Regions from separate parts of the Rhizobium sp. 'Codium 1' genome, predicted to be linked through region 2. Evidence: predicted binding sites of a transcription regulator. Region 2 holds the regulator's gene; the other holds the start of a gene.
What was found. The regulator HrcA, encoded in region 2, represses chaperone genes, less so after heat shock. The targets are predictions, from matches to a motif close to GTTAGCACTCNCNNNNNGNGAGTGCTAAC.
Positions count from the first base shown of each region.

Region 1 (4,360 bases), 510 kb from region 2:
CTGCGCCGAGATCAGGGCCGCGGGCGTGCCTTGTACGGTGCTCAAGAACTAGGATCACAGCCCAGGTTCCCGGCCGAGACGATGCACAATAGAAAAAGGGCGACCCGAGGGCCGCCCTTCTGAAAGACTGAACCGGATGGTCCAGATGATAGACCCTGAGGCCTTACATCATGTCCATGCCGCCTGTTCAGCGCGCTTGACGCGCTAAACCACTTTGAGTGATGGGCGGCTTTTTTGAACCTGATGATAAGACCCTGAGGTCTTACATCATGTCCATGCCGCCCATGCCGCCCATGCCGCCAGGCATGCCGCCGCCAGCAGATTCCTTCTTCGGAAGTTCGGCGATCATGGCTTCGGTGGTGATCAGCAGCGAAGCAACCGAAGCTGCGTTCTGCAGGGCGGTGCGAACGACCTTGACCGGGTCGACGATACCCATGGCGATCATGTCGCCATATTCCGACGTCTGGGCGTTGTAGCCGAAGTTGTCGGTGTCGCCGTCGAGGATCTTGCCAACAACGATGGAAGCTTCGTCACCGGCATTGGTAGCAATCTGGCGAACCAGCGACTGCAGGGCCTTGCGCACGATGTTGATGCCGGCTTCCTGGTCGTCGTTTGCACCCTTGACGGTGATCTTCGTCGAGGAGCGCAGGAGAGCGGTACCGCCGCCGGGGACGATGCCTTCCTGAACGGCAGCGCGCGTTGCGTTCAGCGCGTCGTCGATGCGGTCCTTGCGTTCCTTGACTTCGATTTCCGTCGAGCCACCAACGCGGATCACGGCAACGCCGCCAGCGAGCTTGGCAAGACGTTCCTGCAGCTTTTCGCGGTCGTAGTCAGAAGTGGTTTCTTCGATCTGAGCCTTGATCTGGGAAACGCGACCTTCGATGTCCGACTTCTGGCCGGCACCGTCGACGATCGTGGTGGTTTCCTTGGTGATCGAGATCTTCTTGGCGCGGCCGAGCATTTCGAGCGTAACCGACTCGAGCTTGATGCCGAGGTCTTCCGAGATGACAGTGCCGCCCGACAGGATGGCGATGTCTTCCAGCATGGCCTTGCGGCGATCGCCGAAGCCCGGAGCCTTGACGGCAGCGATCTTCAGGCCGCCACGCAGCTTGTTGACGACGAGCGTAGCAAGAGCTTCGCCTTCGACGTCTTCAGCGATGATGACGAGCGGCTTGCCGGTCTGAACGACGGCTTCGAGAACCGGCAGCATGGCCTGGAGGTTCGAGAGCTTCTTTTCGTGCAGAAGGATGTAGGCGTCGTCGAGATCGGCGACCATCTTTTCCGGGTTCGTCACGAAGTAGGGCGACAGGTAGCCGCGGTCGAACTGCATGCCTTCGACGACTTCGAGTTCGGTTTCAGCGGTCTTGGCTTCTTCGACGGTGATAACGCCTTCGTTGCCGACCTTCTGCATGGCTTCCGCGATGTCGCGGCCAACCTGCATGTCGCCATTTGCCGAGATCGTGCCGACCTGTGCGACTTCTTCCGAAGTCGAGATCTTCTTGGCCTTGGCCTGGAGGTCCTTGACGACTTCTGCGACGGCCAGATCGATACCGCGCTTCAGGTCCATCGGATTCATGCCGGCTGCAACAGCCTTGTTGCCTTCGCGAACGATGGCCTGGGCAAGAACGGTTGCGGTCGTGGTGCCGTCACCGGCGATGTCGTTGGTCTTCGAAGCAACTTCGCGGACCATCTGGGCGCCCATGTTCTCGAACTTGTCTTCCAGTTCGATTTCCTTGGCGACCGATACGCCGTCCTTGGTGATGCGCGGCGCGCCGAAGGACTTGTCGATGATGACGTTGCGACCCTTCGGGCCGAGCGTTACCTTCACGGCGTCAGCGAGGATGTCGACGCCATGCAGCATCTTTTCGCGCGCGGTGCGGCCAAACTTGATTTCTTTAGCAGCCATTGTCAAAACTCCCGGGCATCTAGCCCATTGGTGAATTGTTAAAGAGGAAGACGGGTATCAGGCTAAGATCAGCCGATGACGCCCATGATGTCGGCTTCCTTCATGATCAGCAGGTCTTCGCCGTCGAGCTTGACCTCGGTGCCGGACCACTTGCCGAACAGGACGCGGTCGCCGACCTTGACGTCGAGAGCGATCTGCTTGCCGCTTTCGTCGCGGGCGCCAGGGCCAACAGCGACGATTTCGCCTTCAGCAGGCTTTTCCTTGGCAGTGTCAGGAATGATGATGCCGCCCTTGGTCTTTGCTTCGGACTCGACGCGCTTGACTACAACGCGGTCGTGCAGCGGACGGAAAGTTGTGCTTGCCATTGTCTAATCCCTCGATCAAATGACATTCGCGGACCGCAGAGAGGGTCCGCATCGATACTGTTAGCACTCGCTCTTGGTGAGTGCCAGCGAGGCTGAGATAAGAACAGCATGCGGATGAGTCAAGCCGGGTGTGCAAAAATCCGGTGCCTATCGTAAACGGCACCGGATGGGTTGTTTACCTTCAGAGAACCATGGTCTCGAAGGTGGCGAACTCGGCTTCTATCCCATATTGAACGAGAAATGCGGCAGGATCGAAGTCGTTCGCGGCATAAATTGCCGCCATCTCCTGTTTGGCCGCCAGAAGTGCATCGCGGCTTTCCCACTCGGCAATGGTGATTACGAAAACCTGGCCATCGCGTTCGGATGCGGCGACGCGGCTCATTTTGCAGTGCGCATGTCTCTGCAGATGCCCGTCGATAAAGGCCAGACGTTCTGCGAAATCCGGCCAATGGGCAAGCGGGCAGGTGAACCGGTCGATCCGAAGAACGGTCGACCGATCCGCATTGCGGAGTTCCAGTGGCGAAGGGAAAGGGGTGGTCATGATGCGCTCCGTATCTGTGTGAGAACTTGCAGTTTGATCGGGACGCAGGCATGGATAGGACCTCAACCTTCATTGAGGTCAAGGAATAAGTGTCGTGGCAGATCAAATGGCAGTTCAGAAGTCTGGAGCACCGGTTCTGCTCAGTGTTGGCGAGGTGGCACGCCGCGCCGGCGTCGCTGTCTCGGCGCTGCATTATTACGAGCGTGAAGGGCTGATCCATTCGCTGCGCAGTGGCGGAAACCAGCGACGGTTTCCGCGCGGCGTGCTCCGCCGTGTCGCTGTCATCAAGGTTGCCCAGTCGCTCGGCCTGTCGCTCGCCGAAATCTCGACCGCCTTCTCGACCCTGCCGGATGATCGGCCGCCCTCGGTCCATGACTGGCGCCGGCTTTCGCAAATCTGGCGTGCCGACCTGGATCGCCGGATCATGCAGCTTCAAGGGCTGCGTGACAGGCTCGATGGCTGCATCGGCTGCGGATGCCTGTCCATGGAGGATTGTCCCTTGCGCAATGGCGGCGACCACATGGGCAAGTCCGGCGCGGGGGCGAGGCTTCTGGCCGATGGCGCAACTGACAAAGGCGTTTGACAGGCCAATATGAATTTGACAGGTTTGAACCGTGGAGTGCGCGAAAGCTCCATGAGGCGCCATGCCGGAATTTCGCATCCGTCATTCTCAAACAACGGACACCGAACATGGCACCCTTTGGCGCAATTTCCGCAGACAAACTCTTTCGCTTGTTGGGTTCATCCCAGTCCCCCTTCCTTGTCGATGTCAGTCTTGACGAAGATGCCGAGGCTGATCCCTTTCTCCTGCCGTCAGCTGTCCGCCGCGATCACCGGTTCGTCGACCGCTGGGCGGCCGAGATCAAATCCCCCTCCGTCGTGATCATCTGCCATAAAGGGCGAAAGCTCAGCGAAGGCGTGGCAGCCCATCTGCGCCTTCTGGGGCTCTCCGCTGAAGTCCTGGAAGGCGGAAACGTCGCCTGGGCGAAAGCGGGGCTTCCCCGCGTGCCGCTGGCCCGGCTCGCAAGTCATGGCGGCGGCACGCTTTGGGTCACCCGCAACCGGCCGAAGATCGACCGTATCGCCTGCCCATGGCTGATCCGCCGCTTCGTTGATCCCCTGGCGCGCTTCCTCTTTGTCTCGCCCTCGGAAGTGGAGGGCGTCGCCCAACGGTTCGACGCTGTCGCATTCGACATGGATGAAGGGTTCTGGAGCCACCGCGCCGAGCGCTGCACCTTTGATACGATGCTGACCGAATTTGGTCTTGAGACGCCCGCGCTGATGACCCTCGCACAGATAGTTCGCGGCGCCGATACGAACCGGCTGGACCTTGCGCCGGAGGCCGCCGGCCTGCTGGCGGTGTCGCTCGGGCTGTCGAGGCTCCATGCCAGCGACCTCGATCAACTGGAGCAGGGCCTGATTGTCTATGATGCCCTGTACCGTTGGGCGCGCGACGCCATGGACGAAAAGCACGACTGGGTCGCCCGCAGTTCGCGCAATGAGGTTGGGTGATGAGTATCGTGGTGGGAAATCCGGCCAGGATCACTG
Region 1 covers NZ_JAJGPW010000001.1:241,001-245,360, reverse strand. The annotation lists gene LJE98_RS01175 (lytic transglycosylase domain-containing protein) at 1-52, shown strand, start outside; gene groL (chaperonin GroEL) at 263-1,906, opposite strand; gene groES (co-chaperone GroES) at 1,975-2,271, opposite strand; gene LJE98_RS01160 (hypothetical protein) at 2,453-2,812, opposite strand; gene soxR (redox-sensitive transcriptional activator SoxR) at 2,919-3,395, shown strand; gene LJE98_RS01150 (chromate resistance protein ChrB domain-containing protein) at 3,503-4,324, shown strand; gene chrA (chromate efflux transporter) at 4,324-4,360, shown strand, end outside.
Region 1: a site for HrcA is predicted at 2,331-2,359, ahead of groES (co-chaperone GroES). Genes of this name have one in related genera too.

Region 2 (4,360 bases):
GCCGTCTCGACCTTTTCCATCGCCATGGCAAAGTCGCGACTGCCATCCTCGCGTTCGGCCCAGTTGGCTGTGTAGACGCCGGGCGCGCCGTCGAGTGCGTCGATAACCAGGCCGCTGTCGTCGGAGAGGGCTGGCAGGCCAGACGCCTTGGCTGAGGCCAGCGCCTTGATCGCGGCATTTTCCTCGAAGGTCGTGCCGGTTTCATCCGGTTCGACGAAGTTGAGGTCCTTGGCCGACTTGGCGGAAAAGCCGAAGGGGCCGATCAGGTCGGCGATCTCGGCGATCTTGCCGGCATTGTGGCTGGCGACGACGATGGTGCGGGTATCAAGTTTGCGCATGCGGTCCTCAGAGATTCCAGAGTTTCGGTTCGGCGCATTCCAGGCTGTTGCCGGCGGGATCGCGGAAATAGATCGAGCGGGCGCCACCGGGCCAGCGGAAATCGGATTCGATGGTGATCCCGGCGGAAATCAACCGTGCCACCATGGCGTCGAGTGCATCGCCGGATACGCGGAAACACAGGTGACCCGCGCCGCTCGCGCCATGTGCCGGAACCGGCAGCGAACCTGCTGGCGCTGGCTTTGCCGTCTCGGCCGCATTGAAGATCAGCACCACCGTCTGCCCGCAGCGGAAGAAGATGTGCCGATCGTCATGCCGTGCGATGCGTTCCAGGCCCAGTACGGCGCCATAGAAATGCTCGGCGGCGTCGAGGTCGGACGCATAGAGCGCCGCTTCCAGAACGCCTTCGATCTCCCCTGCCATCCGCCCGGCCTCTTCGCCTCAGTCCCGAGGTCTCAGCCGATCGCCTGCTTCTGCAGGGCGACCAGTTCGTCGATCCCGTTGCGGGCAAGGCCGAGCAGGATCAGAAACTCGTCCTGGCTGAATGGCTTGCCTTCGGCCGTGCCCTGGATCTCGACGATGCCGCCGGTTCCGGTCATGACGAAATTGGCATCCGTCTCGGCTGCCGAGTCTTCCAGATAATCGAGGTCGATCACCGGCTGGGTCGCGAAGATGCCGCAGGAGACGGCCGCGATATGATCCTTCAGGACCTTCTCGACCTTGATCATGCTGCGGGTTTCCATCCACTTCAGGCAATCATGCAGCGCGATCCACGCGCCGGTAATCGCCGCAGTTCGCGTTCCGCCATCGGCCTGAATGACGTCGCAGTCGATCGAAATCTGCCGCTCGCCGAGCGCTTCCAGATCGACGACAGCGCGCAGCGAGCGACCGATCAGCCGCTGGATTTCCTGCGTGCGGCCGCTCTGCTTGCCGGCGGAGGCCTCGCGGCGCATGCGGTCGCCGGTGGCGCGCGGCAGCATGCCGTATTCGGCCGTCACCCAGCCCTTGCCGGAATTGCGCAGCCACGGCGGGGTCTTGTCTTCGAGGCTTGCCGTGCACAGCACATGAGTATCGCCGAATTTGACCAGGCAGGAGCCTTCCGCATGCTTGGAAAAGTTGCGCTCGAACGAAACCTTGCGCATTTGATCGGTTTTTCTGCCGGATGGCCGCATTGCAATCTCCTGGGTTGTCTGTTGCCTTCTAAGGAGGGAGCTGCGTATTTGCAAAGAAAAACCATGTCGCGGCACGCAGTGGCGCGCCGGACGCGATTTATTCCTTGGTCATCCCGTGCGCTGTGACTATATTTCCGTCATGAAACATCTGAGATCCAGTCCGCTCCGCCAATGGCATCACTGAAGACGACCGTCGCAGACGTTTCCGCTTCCCTGGACGATCGTTCAAGGGAAGTGTTTCGCCGCATCGTCGAGACCTATCTCGACTCGGGCGATCCGCTCGGCTCCCGCAGTCTTTCGCGTCTCCTCCCGATGTCGCTTTCGCCGGCCTCTGTGCGCAATGTCATGAGCGATCTCGAGGATCTCGGCCTCATCTATGCGCCGCATGTCAGCGCCGGGCGCCTGCCGACGCAAGCCGGCCTGCGTTTTTTCGTCGATGCCTTCATGCAGGTCGGCGATCTCTCGGATGGCGAGCGCGACGAGATCGAACGGCAGATCCGGCCGACCAGCGCCGACCAGCCGATGGAAGCCATGCTCACCGAGGCGAGCCGCATGCTGTCCGGGCTTTCGCGCGGTGCAGGCCTTGTCATTTCGTCCAAGAACGACCCGATCCTGAAGCATGTCGAATTCATCCGGCTGGAGCCGACCAAGGCGCTCGCAGTCCTTGTCGGCGAGCACAACCAGATCGAAAACCGCATCATCGACCTTCCGGCCGGCGTGACCGCGTCGCAGCTGACGGAAGCGGCCAATTTCCTCAATGCCAATCTTGCAGGCCAGACGATGCGGGAATTGCGCAGCCAGATCGAGAAGCTCAAGACGCAGGTCGCGAGCGAGCTTGATACGCTGTCGCGCGATCTCGTCGAGCGCGGGCTCGCGGTCTGGTCGGGCGAGGTTGCAGACAAACAGCCGGCGCGGCTCATCGTGCGCGGCCGGGCCAATCTCCTCGAAGGGCTGGTCGGTTCAGACGACATCGACCGGCTGCGGCTTCTCTTCGACGACCTGGAACGCAAGGAAAGCCTGATCGAAATCCTCGATCTGGCGGAGACCGGGCCGGGTGTGCGGATCTTCATCGGCTCGGAAAACAAGCTTTTCTCGCTGTCCGGCTCGTCTTTGATCGTCGCACCCTATCGTGACGGCGAAGATCGCATCGTCGGTGCTGTCGGCGTTATTGGACCCACGCGCCTCAATTATTCGCGCATCGTTCCCATGGTCGATTACACCGCGCAGCTCATGGCCAGGCTATCGCGCGGCCAGCGGTGAGCAATTTCCCTGCAAACCCTTGATTTTTTCGCGCCAAACCCTGATATCGGGCACGCATTCGAAACCTTGAGCTTCGAAAACGAGACATTATCCGGAGAACGTCATGACCGAAGAAACCAACAAGAACGGACCTGACGCGGCAGCCCTCGAGGCAGAAGGAACCGCGACCCCCGAAGGGCAGGTTGCAGACGAAGGTGAGGCCTCCGCTGAGCAGCAGCCTGATCCTGTCGAGGCGTTGAAGGCGGAGAACGCCGACCTGCGCGATCGCTTCCTGAGGCTCGCAGCTGAGATGGACAATCTTCGCCGCCGCACCGATCGCGAGATCAAGGATGCCAAGTCCTATGCGGTCACGGGTTTCGCACGGGACATGCTTTCGGTGTCCGACAACCTGCGCCGCGCCATCGAGACCTTGCCCGACGAGGCCCGTGCTGCAGCGGATGCAGCTTGGACGGCCCTGATCGAGGGCGTTGAAATGACGGAGCGGGGCATGCTCTCGACCCTGGAGCGTCATGGCGTTCGCAAGATCGAGGCGGAAGGCCAGAAGTTCGACCCGAATTTCCACCAGGCCATGTTCGAGGTTCCCAACCCGAATGTTGCAAACAACACGGTCGTTCAGGTCGTTCAGGCAGGTTACGCCATCGGCGAGCGCGTCCTGCGGCCGGCCATGGTCGGCGTCGCCAAGGGCGGCCCAAAGACGGAAGCCTCAACCGATGACACCTCGAAGGCGTGACAGGCAGAGACCGCCCTTGAATCAAAAAGCGCCTCCTGGGGCGCTTTTTTTTGGCTCATCTTTGGGAGCTGAGGGTATCAGGCGGCGTTCGACGCCTGTTCCTCGTTGAGGAAGGTGTAGATAGCCGACGCCGATTCCGTCGCCCGCAGCTTGGCCACGAGATCCTGATCGCGCAGGACACGGGCGATCCGAGATAGCGCTTTCAAGTGATCCGCACCAGCACCTTCGGGGGCCAGGAGAAGGAAGACCAGATCAACCGGCTGGTCGTCCAGAGCCTCGAAATCCACGGGCGTCTCAAGACGCGCGAAGATCCCGGTGATCTTGCTGATCTTGTTCAGTTTTCCATGGGGGATGGCAATCCCGTTGCCGACGCCGGTAGAGCCGAGCCGCTCGCGCTGCAGGATGACGTCGAATATTTCCCGTTCCGGAATGTCGGTGAGCTTGGAAGCTTTGGCCGCAAGTTCCTGAAGCAGCTGCTTCTTGGAGTTCACCCGGAGTGTAGGTACGACAGCATCCTGCTGCAGCAAATCTGCCAATGCCATATCAATGTCCTTCATGCCTCGGATCGAGGAGCGGGCGACTGCAAAAGACAGCCGCCCTTCCGATCTTCAGCCTTTGATGTTGGCGGAATCGATCCACCCGATATTACCGTCATTCCGACGATAAACGATATTCAATTGTTCTTTTCCCGGGCTTCTGAACAGAAGAACGGGTTCGTCGGTCATGTCGAGTGCCATCACGGCGGTCGCCACCGACATGGTGCGGAGTTGCTTCGTGCTTTCCGCGACGATTGTCGGCGAAAAATCGTCCGGCACTTCATCATGCTCGTCGTCTACGGAATCCATGACCGTGTAGGCCACCT
Region 2 covers NZ_JAJGPW010000001.1:748,265-752,624, reverse strand. The annotation lists gene rdgB (RdgB/HAM1 family non-canonical purine NTP pyrophosphatase) at 1-338, opposite strand, end outside; gene LJE98_RS03570 (VOC family protein) at 346-759, opposite strand; gene rph (ribonuclease PH) at 792-1,508, opposite strand; gene hrcA (heat-inducible transcriptional repressor HrcA) at 1,680-2,768, shown strand; gene grpE (nucleotide exchange factor GrpE) at 2,872-3,498, shown strand; gene ptsN (PTS IIA-like nitrogen regulatory protein PtsN) at 3,576-4,040, opposite strand; gene hpf (ribosome hibernation-promoting factor, HPF/YfiA family) at 4,107-4,360, opposite strand, start outside.